2 regions of the Exiguobacterium sp. MH3 genome follow, and region 1 is predicted to be linked to the other one. Evidence: riboswitches for the same ligand, from Rfam matches in the RefSeq annotation. Region 1 holds a riboswitch; the other holds the start of a gene.
What was found. A riboswitch is a leader RNA that binds a small molecule or an ion and turns the genes downstream of it on or off. The one in region 1 is predicted to bind S-adenosylmethionine.
Positions count from the first base shown of each region.

Region 1 (6,360 bases):
ACACTTGTTCATATGGGAGTAGATCATGTAGCAGAAGGCAAGAAGCTATTTGTTAATTTCACGGCAGAGCTGTTGAAAAGTGACTTGATTCATTATTTGGATCCAAGCCAATTCGTCATTGAAATTCTAGAAACAGTTGAGATCGATACAGAGATGCTGTCTGTTCTACATAGTTGGAAAGACGCGGGCTTTACGTTAGCACTCGATGATTTTGTGACGGATTTACTCCGACAGCATGGAGCGGAATTGTTTGAGTTGATCGATTTAATTAAAATCGACATCGAGACGATTTCCCCTCGCGAGCAAAGTGCTATCCTCCATATTGTCCGTCGCAATTATCCTCATATCCGAATGTTGGCTGAGCGTGTCGAAACGCACGAAGATCATACACGGTGTCTTGACATGGGATATGACTGGTTTCAGGGATATTTTTATGCTAAACCGATGTTGATGAAAGGAAAGGCGGTCCCACCGCAACTACCGGTTTTGTTAAAAATGTTGAAATGGCTCGATACGGATGAAAAGTACGATGAGGTCATTGATGAGATTGAAGCGAATCCCTATATTAGTATTCAAGTGTTACAGCTGATCAATTCTCCAGGAATGGGTTTACGCAATACTGTCAGTTCCGTTCGTCAAGCGATTTCACTGCTTGGCTTTTCGCAACTCAAAAGTTGGATTTCGTTGATTGTTTTACGTGAGATGAAGCTTGCTAGTCCTTATGAGTGGTCAAATGAGTTATTACGGTCCTCTTTACACTGTGCGAAGCTCTGTGAACTCTTTGCTACCGAAACCCGAACACTACAACCGGAGAGTGCTTACATGATTGGCTTGTTATCGCACATCGATGCGTTATTATCTGTTGATATTGACGATATCATCGATCAATTGCCACTCGAAGATTCTCTGAAGATTGTTCTACAAGGAAAGGATCATCCGTTTCGGGATTGTTTAGTGCTTGCGATTAGTGCAGATCGAGGTGATTTTGATCAGTTTGAACTGCTGAGTCAGCGTTTAAATGTATCACTTCCGCGAGCCTATGCATTACTGACGGAAAGTCAAGAGTGGCTCATGCAGCGAGAAAAACATATTCAAGAAGAGTCAGACTCGATCATATAACTAAAAAAGAGTTTGAAGACTTTTTTCTAGACATAAGACGACGTGTAATCATTCTCTTAACTGAGTAGGATTACACGTTTTTATTCGTCTCGAATCGCCTAATAGGAAGAATTTCTAAGGATTAAGGAGTAACTAAAAAATCTGAGTCCGTGAAGACCGGACTCAGATTTTTTAGTTACTTGATGTAAATTCGGTGTCTATCTTTTTGATGCAAGTCAGAAAACTCTACTTTATAGGCGCGGACCAGCTGACTTGATCGCATCCGTCGCACTCTCGAAACGAAGGAAATTGTTCTGGAATTTCTCAGCAAGCGAACGCGCTTGTGTGTCGTATTCGTCCGGATTCGACCAGACGCGTACCGGGTTGAGTAACTCACTTGGAACACCAGGAACTTCGAGCGGCATATGAAGTCCAAAGATCGGGTGTTCTTCTGTTGGAATCGTTGCAAGTGTGCCGTTAACGGCAGCGTTGACCATCGTCCGTGTATAAGATAGCTTCATGCGGCTACCTGTTCCGTAAGCACCGCCTGTCCAGCCCGTGTTGACGAGATAAACGGTAACACCATGACGATCAATCAATTCGCCGAGCATCGTCGCATACTTTTCAGGCATCAGTGGAAGGAATGGTGAACCGAAGCACGTCGAGAAGGTCGCTTCTGGTTCCGTGACCCCACGTTCTGTTCCAGCGAGTTTTGATGTATATCCTGATAGGAAGTGATACATCGCTTGTTCTTTCGTCAATTTGCTGATCGGAGGCAAGACGCCGTACGCATCAGCTGTCAAGAAGACAATCGTCTTCGGATGACCAGCGCGTGACGGAACAGCGATGTTATCGATTGCCGTAATCGGATAAGCAGCACGCGTATTTTCCGTCAACGATGTATCATCGTAATCAGGATGACGGGCTTCGTCGAGTACGACGTTCTCAAGGACGGTTCCGAAACGGATCGCGTCAAAGATTTGCGGTTCTTTTTCACGCGATAGATTGACCGTCTTCGCGTAACATCCGCCTTCGATGTTGAAGACACCATCGTGCGACCAACCATGCTCATCGTCACCGATCAATTGACGGCTATCATCGGCTGAAAGGGTGGTCTTACCAGTACCAGATAGACCGAAGAACAAGGCGACGTCGCCTTCGTGTCCGACGTTTGCCGAGCAGTGCATCGAAAGGACGTTTTCTTGTGGTAAGAGGTAGTTCATGACGGAAAAGATCGACTTTTTGATTTCTCCAGCGTATTCCGTTCCACCGATCAAGACGATTCGGTGTTCGAACGACATCGCGATGAACGTCTCGGAGTTCGTTCCGTCAACGGCAGGATCTGCTTTGAAATGTGGCGCGTAGACAACCGTGAACGGTTCGAAGGCAGCCACTTCAGGATACTCGCGTAAAAAGAGTTGTTTGGCAAACAGGTTATGCCAAGCATATTGTGTGAGCACACGGACCGGAAGGGTGAAGTGCGTATCTGCTCCAGCAGCAGCTTCTGTATAGTAGAGATGATCAGCTTCGTTCATGTAACGAAGAACCTTTTGCAACAATTGTTCAAATTTGTCTCCATCCATTGGTTGGTTGACATGACCCCAATCAATGTGAGACTCGCAGGAAGAATCACGGACGATGAACTTATCTTTTGGTGAACGACCTGTAAATTTCCCCGTTTCTACAGATAATGCGCCGTTCTCAGCAAGGACACCTTCTTCGTTTCGAATCGCATGTTCGACAAGTTCAGCAACAGATAGTTGTTTGAACACATGCTCTTTCTTGAGTAGTTCTTCGATATTCAGGACCGTCATCGGCATCCTGACCCCACCTTTCCCCTACGTTGGTTTTGGCTCACTGTATTTAGTATGACACATTTATTATATATGGCATACTAAAGAGAGAGCAATCATTTTCTAGTGCTGATTTCTATTTATCTGGAAACGCTTTCAGCATTAACAGTTTAACATCTCTTTCAAAAAGTTTCGACTAGAATTTGAAACCTTGCTTGACAGAGTAGTTACAACTTTATATCATGTAATTCGTAACGGATACTCTTATTCTGAGCAGGTGGAGGGAACAAGGCCCGAAGAAACCCGGCAACCGTCCTACATTAATTCACATATTAATGAGGGAAAAGGTGCTCTCCTGAAGCGAAGTAAACACTTCGAACGATAAGAGGGTAAAGGAAGAACGCACAACCTTTCCCTGACCATTTTTTGGACTTGGAAAGGTTTTTTTCATTTTACCGTCCCACTCAACTAGGGGAAATGAGTACACCGTCAAATTCTTTTTTGGGAGGGTCATACATGACAAACCTTAATCGCCGACTATTCACGTCGGAGTCAGTCACTGAAGGTCATCCAGATAAAATCTGTGACCAAATTTCGGATTCAATTCTTGATGCAATCCTCGCAGCGGATCCAAACGCGCGTGTTGCGGCAGAAACTTCTGTTACAACGGGTCTCGTTCTCGTTGCAGGTGAGATCACGACATCCACTTACGTCGACATTCCAAAAGTCGTTCGTGAAACGATTCGTGAGATCGGTTATACACGCGCGAAATACGGTTTCGACGCGGACACATGTGCTGTATTGACATCAATCGATGAGCAATCAGCAGACATCGCTCTTGGTGTAGACCAAGCGCTTGAAGCACGTGAAGGTAGCATGTCTGATGCAGAAATCGATGCAATCGGTGCAGGAGACCAAGGTCTCATGTTCGGTTACGCAACGAAAGAAACACCAGAACTCATGCCACTTCCAATCTCGCTTTCACACCGTCTCGCACGCCGTTTGGCAGAAGTGCGTAAAAACGGTCAACTCGACTACCTTCGTCCGGACGGAAAAACACAAGTCACGGTCGAATACAACGAGAACAACGAGCCGGTTCGTGTCGATACGATCGTCATCTCGACACAACACGCGGAAGAAGTTACGCTTGAGCAAATTCAAGCTGACTTGAAAGAACACGTCATCACACCGGTCATCCCGGCTGAATACATCGACGCAGCAACGAAATTCTTCATCAATCCAACTGGTCGTTTCGTCATCGGCGGACCACAAGGAGATGCTGGATTGACGGGTCGTAAGATCATCGTTGATACGTATGGTGGATACGCACGCCACGGCGGTGGAGCATTTTCTGGTAAAGATCCAACAAAAGTCGACCGTTCAGCTGCATACGCAGCACGTTACGTCGCGAAGAACCTCGTTGCTGCAGGTCTTGCAGACAAAGCAGAAGTTCAACTCGCGTACGCAATCGGTGTCGCGCACCCGGTATCAATCGCGGTTGATACATTCGGTACAGGAAAACTTCCTGAAGCACAACTCGTCGAATTGGTTGCTGAAAACTTCGATCTTCGTCCGGCTGGAATCATCAACATGCTTGATCTCCGTCGTCCGATCTATCGTCAAACAGCTGCATACGGTCACTTCGGTCGTACAGATGTTGAGCTTCCATGGGAGCAAACAGATAAAGCAGCAGTTCTTGAAGAACAGGCAAAACGTTTCGCATAATCAAAAAGTCCGAGAACCCTACGCGGGTTTTCGGACTTTTTTGTTTACGTGGAACTTTGCAGGAAACGAATGTTTTTTCTAGAAGAGGGTAAAAGTACATGAGTCGATTCGTATGAATACAAAGGGGGGTTCCGATTATGGAAATACGCGAAGCTATTCCAGCCGATGCAGGACGTATTCATGACATTGCCGTCACATCCTGGTTGGATACGTACGCAGAAATCTATTCCGAGCGCTCGAAAGCGCATTTCGTGCAGGAAGCGTATCCGCAAGAGGAGGTTGTTCGTGCGATTCGGACGGCAGAAGAAGCACGGGGAGAGTATTTTTATGTCGGAATCATCGATGAGGAAATCGTCGGTTTCATTCATGCTGTTGATGTTGAGGGAACGTGGGAAATCATTCGTCTGTACGTCTTACCGAAATATCAGCAAAACGGAATCGGACGACGATTGATCCGTGAACTCGAACGACAAGGAGCCGTCCCACTCGAAGTATATGTGGAGGCACGTAACTATAAAGCGCGTCAGTTCTTGACCTCATTCGGTTTTGAAGAACTCAGTGAGATGACGGAAGAAGTCTTTGGGCAAGTAGAATCTGTCATTCGCCTTCGCCATGTCGCCTCGTGAAATCCGTCTTGGGACGGTTTTGTGTGCGTTTGAAATAAGGTATCGTAAATAGGAAGTATGAAGTGAAGAGGTGAGTTTGTGGTTGAACAACCAACAGGAATCATCGTATTAGTCTATCCGTTACAACTGCGTGCCCGTCCGAGTGAAGCTTTGATTCGGGTACTCGAACGAGAGTATGAAGTATTGCTCGTCGACGCCCCACGTCGTATCTCGTTTGAAGAACATGGTCAACTGTTAAAAGAAGCATTACGTGAAGCCGGGAAACGCAAGCTACCGATTCATATCGTCGCCTGTAGCATGGGCGCACTCGTCGTCAATCGTCTGTTGCAAGAATATGAATTACCGGTAGCAAGCCTTGCATTCATTTCACCGTTGTTTGATTGGCACCCTTCGAAACAACTCGGAGGCGTCAAACAAGTCTTCGCAAGTGCGTTCGATCGTTTCCGGCCCGATGCGCCACTCGGTACGTTGCCGTTTGGTCAAAGTACGGAAGATACCGTTCGCATCGGTGAACTGACCTATGCACAGTACCGGGAAATCGAAGAAGAGATCGTCGTACATGACGAGGAACGAAAAAAACTGCCGCGTGTGAACTTGGCTTGTTTTTATGCACCGGACGATCAGTTCGCAGACGTCAAGCTGACACTTGAAGTATGCCGGAAAATGGGTGGCGATCAGATTTACTTACAACGTCTACTCGGTTTTCCGCATTTTAGTTTCGAACGGTTGAACACACGGTTTGCAGAAAAATTAATGTTGTTCTTTAAGCTTGTTGAAGAATGAAATCACAAAAGTGATGCCTCTAAAAAAGGGGCATCACTTTTTTGTGCCCATCATCCGCGTACTTTTTTCTCGATCGCGATGATGAACGGGGGATGATTTTGTTGGTTCAAGAAGCGATACTGGAGAACGGCATAATCTTGCTGATCAAGGGCTGTGACGTAATCGAGGACAGCGTCACGTTCTCGTTTTCCTTCCAAGTGACCGTGATAGACGACGAGGACGACAAGACCGCCGGGAGCGAGGACCGGGAGGAGGGCATCGAGTGCTTCAAGCGTCTCTTCTCCGGTCGTCGTGATTGATTTGTCGCTTCCAGGCAGGTATCCGAGATTGAAGAC
Region 1 is NC_022794.1:2,342,713-2,349,072, reverse strand. It holds gene U719_RS12360 (EAL and HDOD domain-containing protein) at 1-1,119, shown strand, start outside; gene pckA (phosphoenolpyruvate carboxykinase (ATP)) at 1,350-2,918, opposite strand; SAM riboswitch class I at 3,153-3,279, shown strand; gene metK (methionine adenosyltransferase) at 3,408-4,616, shown strand; gene U719_RS12345 (GNAT family N-acetyltransferase) at 4,754-5,242, shown strand; gene U719_RS12340 (serine aminopeptidase domain-containing protein) at 5,321-6,025, shown strand; gene U719_RS12335 (class I SAM-dependent methyltransferase) at 6,076-6,360, opposite strand, start outside.

Region 2 (6,360 bases), 1.2 Mb from region 1:
TGAACCGCGTTGGCAAGAGCATTTCCTCGGCTTCAAATCGATGTAATAAAAAAGACGAATCCGTCGAAATCGACGGATTCGTCTCTTCTTATCGCAACACGTCAGAATGTCATCTCGACGTATTTCGTCACTTGTCGATCCATCAAGTACAACTCAATCTGTTCACGGTAGGCTTTATAGTGATCGGATGCGATATGCGCTTCAAGTGCCTCTTCGTCCCGATACACTTCATACAGCATGAATTGATGCTCATCCTCAATCGATTGGTGCAAGGAATAACGTAAGCATCCTTCTTCTTTTTGTGCGGCATGATAGACCGTTTGTAGAATCGGGAAGACTTGATCCGCAAGTCCTGCTTTGATTGTAAGTACAGCGTTGACAACGATTTCTCCCATGTTTCATTATCCCCTTTCGTGATTACCTGTATCTGTACCCCTTTTCACGAAAAGACACACGTCAAAGGAGCTTGAAGATGCAAACTCAACTTTTTGAAGCACTTGAACAATTCGAACCGACGATGATCGCGTTACGTCGTGATTTTCATCGACATCCGGAACTCTCTTTCCAGGAAGTCCGCACACCAGAACGAATTGCTACCTTTTACGCGAAACAGGGCATTCCTTATCAAACAGCCGTCGGAGGTCGTGGTGTCGTCGCAACGATCGAAGGCAAACAACCTGGTTCGACGATTGCGGTCCGTGCAGATTTTGATGCTTTACCACTTCAAGAAGAGACGACGCTTTCCTTCCGGTCGATCCATCCCGGTGTCATGCATGCCTGTGGACACGATGGACATACGGCGATGGTGATGGCCCTTGCTGCTACGCTCTATCCGCTACGTGATCAATTGCAAGGAACGATTCGAATCATTCATCAGCATGGAGAAGAGGTCTTTCCTGGCGGAGCCATCCAAATGATCGAAGCCGGCGTCCTCGAAGGCGTCGATGCGATTTTTGCGACACATCTCGAAAATGATTTACCGGTTGGTACGATTGGGTTTCGGGAAGGACATACATTATGTGCGATCGACGAATTCGAAATCATCGTTCATGGTCAAGGTGGACATGCGCAAGCACCGCACAAAACAAAAGATGCGCTCGTCGCTGGAGCGCAGCTCGTCTGTAACTTACAGCATCTCGTCAGTCGACGGGTCGACCCATTTGAGCCAGCAGTTCTCGCAATCGGATCCTTCCATGCAGGAACGGCGCCGAACATCGTCACGGGTGAAGCACGCATCGTCGGTGAAATTCGGACGTTCAATGAGACATTGCGGCATCAGCTCCGGCAAGAAGTCGATCTTGTCGCCAAAACGACGTGTGCCGGCATTGGTGCCACCTATTCGATCGACTTCACGACGGGTTACCCGGCACTCTGGAATCATCCGGACGAGACAAAACTCGTTCAGGAAGCCGCTTCTTTCTTACCGGAAGCATCCGTTCGGGCACTCACACCGATGATGGCGGCGGACGACTTCGCACATTATCTAACACACGTCCCGGGAAGTTACTTCTTTACCGGCTCCGGATATACGGACGGTCGCGTCAATCATCCACAACATCATCCGCAGTACGAGATCAACGAACAAGCGTTGTTGGTTGGTGCGAAGACACTCGGAGCGACCGTTTTACGTGCCTTAAAACCTAAGGATTGACTTTATTTCTTTGTGAATGGTATCATCACAGCAATGATAACGAATGACATCAACTTCATATACCCTTATCAAGAGTGGACCGAGAGATCTGGATCGATGACGTCCCAGCAACCTGCGCATAGCAAGGTGCTACGACCAGCAAAGCGAAAGCTTTGGTTGATAAAAAGCGGCGACTCCTTTTGCAACCAAGCGAAGGAGTCGTTTTCGTTTTTCTCGCTGTCAGACATACAATGGGAATTTCCCACGGAGAGGAAGAGACGGATGGAAAAAGCAACATTTGCAGGTGGATGTTTTTGGTGCATGGTGACACCATTTGAAGAATTACCAGGAATCGAGGGAATCGTATCAGGTTACATGGGCGGACACGTCGATAACCCGACGTATGAACAAGTCAAAACAGGAACGACGGGACATCTCGAAGTCGTCCAAATCACGTTTGATCCGAGCCTGTTCCCGTACGAGCGTCTGCTCGAACTCTACTGGCCGCAAACGGATCCAACGGATGCAGAAGGTCAATTCCAAGATCGTGGCACGCAGTACGCACCAGCGATCTTCTACCATACGGATGCACAGCATGAAGCAGCGATCGCTTCCCGTGACGCCCTTGCTGCAAGCAATCGTTTCAAACAACCCATCGTAACGCGGATCGATGCCGCTTCTGAATTTTATCCGGCGGAAGAGTACCATCAAGACTTCCATAAGAAAAATCCAGAACACTATAAAAAAGATCGTGCTGCTTCTGGTCGCGATGCTTTCATCGAGCAGGAATGGAAAGATACGACGACGGTCTAATCACCTCGAACCACATACAGTAGCTGAGACTGATTTCAAACATCTCGTTCTTCCCCTACTTTCCAGTAGAAAGTGGAGGATGATCGAGATGTCACTGGAGTCAGTTTTTTTGTATGTAAACAAATGGTGTCTTCTTTACCAACACCCTCACATAAATTTGTAATCGTTTACAAATGAAGTCTTTTGTTTTACGGTTAATAAAAATTAACCGGTTAAAAAGGAGATTATTGCATGGAACAAAAAGCGATTCACATATTAGAGAGCTATGAACAGTTAAAAGTGATCAGTGATCCGTTACGAACAAAAATCCTCATGTTTCTCGTCGAAAAACCACATACGGTACATCAGTTAGCCCACTTGCTGACGTTATCCCGCGCAAAGATCCTCTATCATGTACGAGAACTTGAAAAGCATGACTTGATTCGCCTCGTCCGGACGGAAGAACAGGGCGGCAATCTATTGAAATACTATCAAGCGATTGCTCGAGGCTACATTCCTGCCGATCATCTACTGAACTTCGTCGAGACGAATGAAGCGACCCGGCAGTCGTATCTTGAGGTATTGGACCGAGCAAAGACACGCGTCCTCACCGCTCCAACTACTGCTTTTTCTCCTGTGTCTTCAAACGTTGAAGACTGGATGAGCTTATCGCTTCAAAAGGAACTGACGATGTCTGAAGCCAATTTTCGGCAATTTTCTACCAAATATCGTGCTCTATTGGACGAGTTCACACGGTCCCCTTCACTAGACGAAGAAGATAAAAAACACTTCTATATCATGACGACTGCCTTTGCAATTGATGAACCACTATTTGAGAATGACGACGTCTAAACCGGAGGTGCCATATGCTGCTTGTTGAAATGGATACGCAACAATCGCTGTTTAAAAATCGATCTTTTTTATTTTTATGGGGGTCCAGTATGTGCTCTGCCCTCTCCCTATCAACCTATTTATTTGTTGAACAATGGTATGTCATCCATACGCTAAACCAGGCGTCATATCTCGGATTCATCCTCATGGCCACCTTGTTACCCCGTATTTTTCTCATGTTATTCGGTGGCGTCCTATCCGATCGCTATAAACGTTCGACGATCATGCGCATCTCGAGCGCTTTACGGATCAGTTTCATTCTCTGTCTTCTCGCATTACTTCATACCGATCAGCTTACATTGCTGACGATTTTAGGATTCGCCTTGCTATTCGGTAGTGTGGATGCATTCTTTTCGCCGGCGAATGCTTCCTTACTGCCTACACTCGTTCCGAAAGAACAGCTCACTAAAGCCAATTCATTGATTCAGACATCTAATCAAATCGCTCTCTTTTCAGGTCCGATTCTTGGTGGAGTCATCCTCAGCCATTCTTCTTACTCGTACGTCTTTCTCGTGATTTTCGGAACACTCTGTCTGACGCTTCTCTTCACGTATGGTATTCGTGAATCTAAGATCAAGCGAGCACGTCAGCATTCAGCTCTCTTTGAACTAAAAGAAGGGCTACATTACGTCTTTCACTTTCAGCAACTCAAGCAGACACTTTTTCTCGTCATCTGTGTCAATTTCTTTTTCTTTGGACCACTCTTACTCGGAATTCCCTTACTCGTCCATGATGTGCTTCAAGGAGATGCGATGGATTTAAGTTATATGCAAGGGGCTTATCAAATGGGAATGCTCGGAGGGGCGCTCTGGAGTGGTTTTACGCAGAAGAAAGAAAACGGGCTTACTTCATCAGTCCGATTGATTGGCGCATTAGGTCTGCTTCTCTTCCTGCTTAGTCAAGTCCAACAGATTTCGTTGTACTTGATCGTCCTGTTATCACTTGGTGTCCTTTCTTCCATCATCAATATTCGCTTCATTACGTTCATCCAGTCTCAGTGTGCGGAACAGACGATGGGACGTGTCATGAGTGTCGTGAATGCCGCGTCAAATGGTCTCGTTCCATTATCTTACGCGCTCCTTTCGTTTCTACTGTCGTTTCACGTTTCGATCACGACAATCATGTTGTACTGTGGTCTTCTCATTATTGTTCTCTCGCTTTACTTTAGAAAACGCATGATCCAGGTCAAAAACTAGTCAAAAAAAGACAGTGGATTGGAATACCACCGTCCTCGTTCTGTATTCGGTTATTACGAAACACGTTCTATCTGATCCTTTGCCTGTTGTTCCGGCGCCACGACTTGATACCGCTTCAAAACGAAGATCCCACATACCATGACAGCGAGACCGACGAGCTGACCGAATGATAAGTCGATTTGCGGCAAACCGAACCAACCGAACGTATCGACAGCGAGAGCAAAGCTTAACTGCGAAATCAGAACGACAGAGATCGCGACGGACGGACCAAGCAATTGAATTCCACGCATGACACAAAAAACGACGCCAACACCGACAAGTCCACCAAACCAATAGAGTGGCGATACGTTTTGAATCTGTCCGATTGTTCCACCACGAAACAGAACATACGTGACACTTGCTCCGACGAAACCGACGAAGAAGACTAGCGTCGTCGTCGCCCAAGCGCCAAACGCGTCACTCATCCTAGCATTCAATACCGTCTGTAAACTGATCAACATCCCTGCCAATACGGCACACACGATGCCTATTACCATGTTCGTTCCTCCTTACTCATAGCTATTGCCGTTCGCCTTCTCGCGAATCCTCTCCAGATCAACGATGATGATTTTCCCGCGTCGTCGAACGAGAATCTCCTCTTCACACAATTTCGTGATGATCCGATTGAGATGGCGATAACTCGTTCCAAGCCAGTCGGCGACGTCATGTAAGTTCGACGTCCGCATCTCCTGATAAAATAAACTGTCACTGGCTTCAGAAGCGATCGATAACAAATACCCTGCAAATCGCTCTTCAACTGTATACAACACATGGTGCGACGCTGATTTCGAGTCGGCATACCACTTCGCTGTGATCGTGCGTAATAAGAATTGCAGAAAGACGTTCGTTGTATTGTGCTCGCGTAAAATCGCATACGGTACGCTCAACACCTCGACATCGGTCACTGCTTCGACCGTATTCAGCACTTCCCGTTCATTGATGAACTCAGCGTCACCGATCACCGTCAGTGGTGTCTTGAATCGTAGAATCCGTTGTTTCCCTTCTGACGAGGCAGCAGATATCTTAACTTTGCCTGCGACGATGAAGTACATCCGGTCGATCGCTGCCCCTGTCGTACAGAGGAGTTCCCCTTTTTGGAAGGTTTCTTGACGCAACCAAGCGCGCGTCTCTTCCGTCAAAATCGTATCCAGTCCATACTGTTGAATGACGGTTTCCATGTTCATTTCCCCCCTTTAGGCAAGTGAGAAAATCGCAACTCCTGCAAGCATGAGACCCACACCAACCCATTGACCACGATTTCCTTGTTTTTTTAAGACACCGAACCATCCCTTTAAATCAATCACAAACGCACATAAAATCTGTGCGACGAGTAATAAACACATCGCCCATGTCATCCCGAGTTTTTGGATTGCTGTCAGTTCCGTTACGACGACTAGCACACCAATCAAACCGCCGCTCGCATAAATCCACGGTAACTGACGGAAGCCACCGATTTTCCGGTCTCGTACGAAACTATAAATGACTAAACAACCCATCAGACCAACAAAGTGGACGATCAATACGGACAACCACGGTCCGACGCCTGTCGCAAGGCGCGCATTGAATATGCCTTGCAGGGCGATGAACAGACCGCTCATCAAAGCAAACATGACTCCTTGCACGTCATCTCCTCCTTTAATCTCTACACTAGAGTAGACCTTACTCGTGCCCTACTTGAAAAGGACAAATGTCCCATTTTCAAAAAAACATGAAAAAACCCGCTGTCCACAAGTGGAATCACGGGTCCCTCACTATATGCTCATGTCGTAAAACGAGTCGTCGTTTGCTTCAGCTGTTCCTCTGCTTCCGTCA
Region 2 is NC_022794.1:392,906-399,265, reverse strand. It holds gene U719_RS02070 (SH3 domain-containing C40 family peptidase) at 1-46, shown strand, start outside; gene U719_RS02065 (putative quinol monooxygenase) at 102-395, opposite strand; gene U719_RS02060 (M20 family metallopeptidase) at 473-1,651, shown strand; SAM riboswitch class I at 1,714-1,817, shown strand; gene msrA (peptide-methionine (S)-S-oxide reductase MsrA) at 1,913-2,443, shown strand; gene U719_RS02050 (winged helix-turn-helix domain-containing protein) at 2,675-3,274, shown strand; gene U719_RS02045 (MFS transporter) at 3,289-4,509, shown strand; gene U719_RS02040 (DMT family transporter) at 4,563-5,045, opposite strand; gene U719_RS02035 (Crp/Fnr family transcriptional regulator) at 5,058-5,726, opposite strand; gene U719_RS02030 (DMT family transporter) at 5,742-6,170, opposite strand; gene U719_RS02025 (nitronate monooxygenase family protein) at 6,308-6,360, opposite strand, start outside.
Region 2: another riboswitch for S-adenosylmethionine. It lies ahead of msrA (peptide-methionine (S)-S-oxide reductase MsrA); the one in region 1 lies ahead of metK (methionine adenosyltransferase).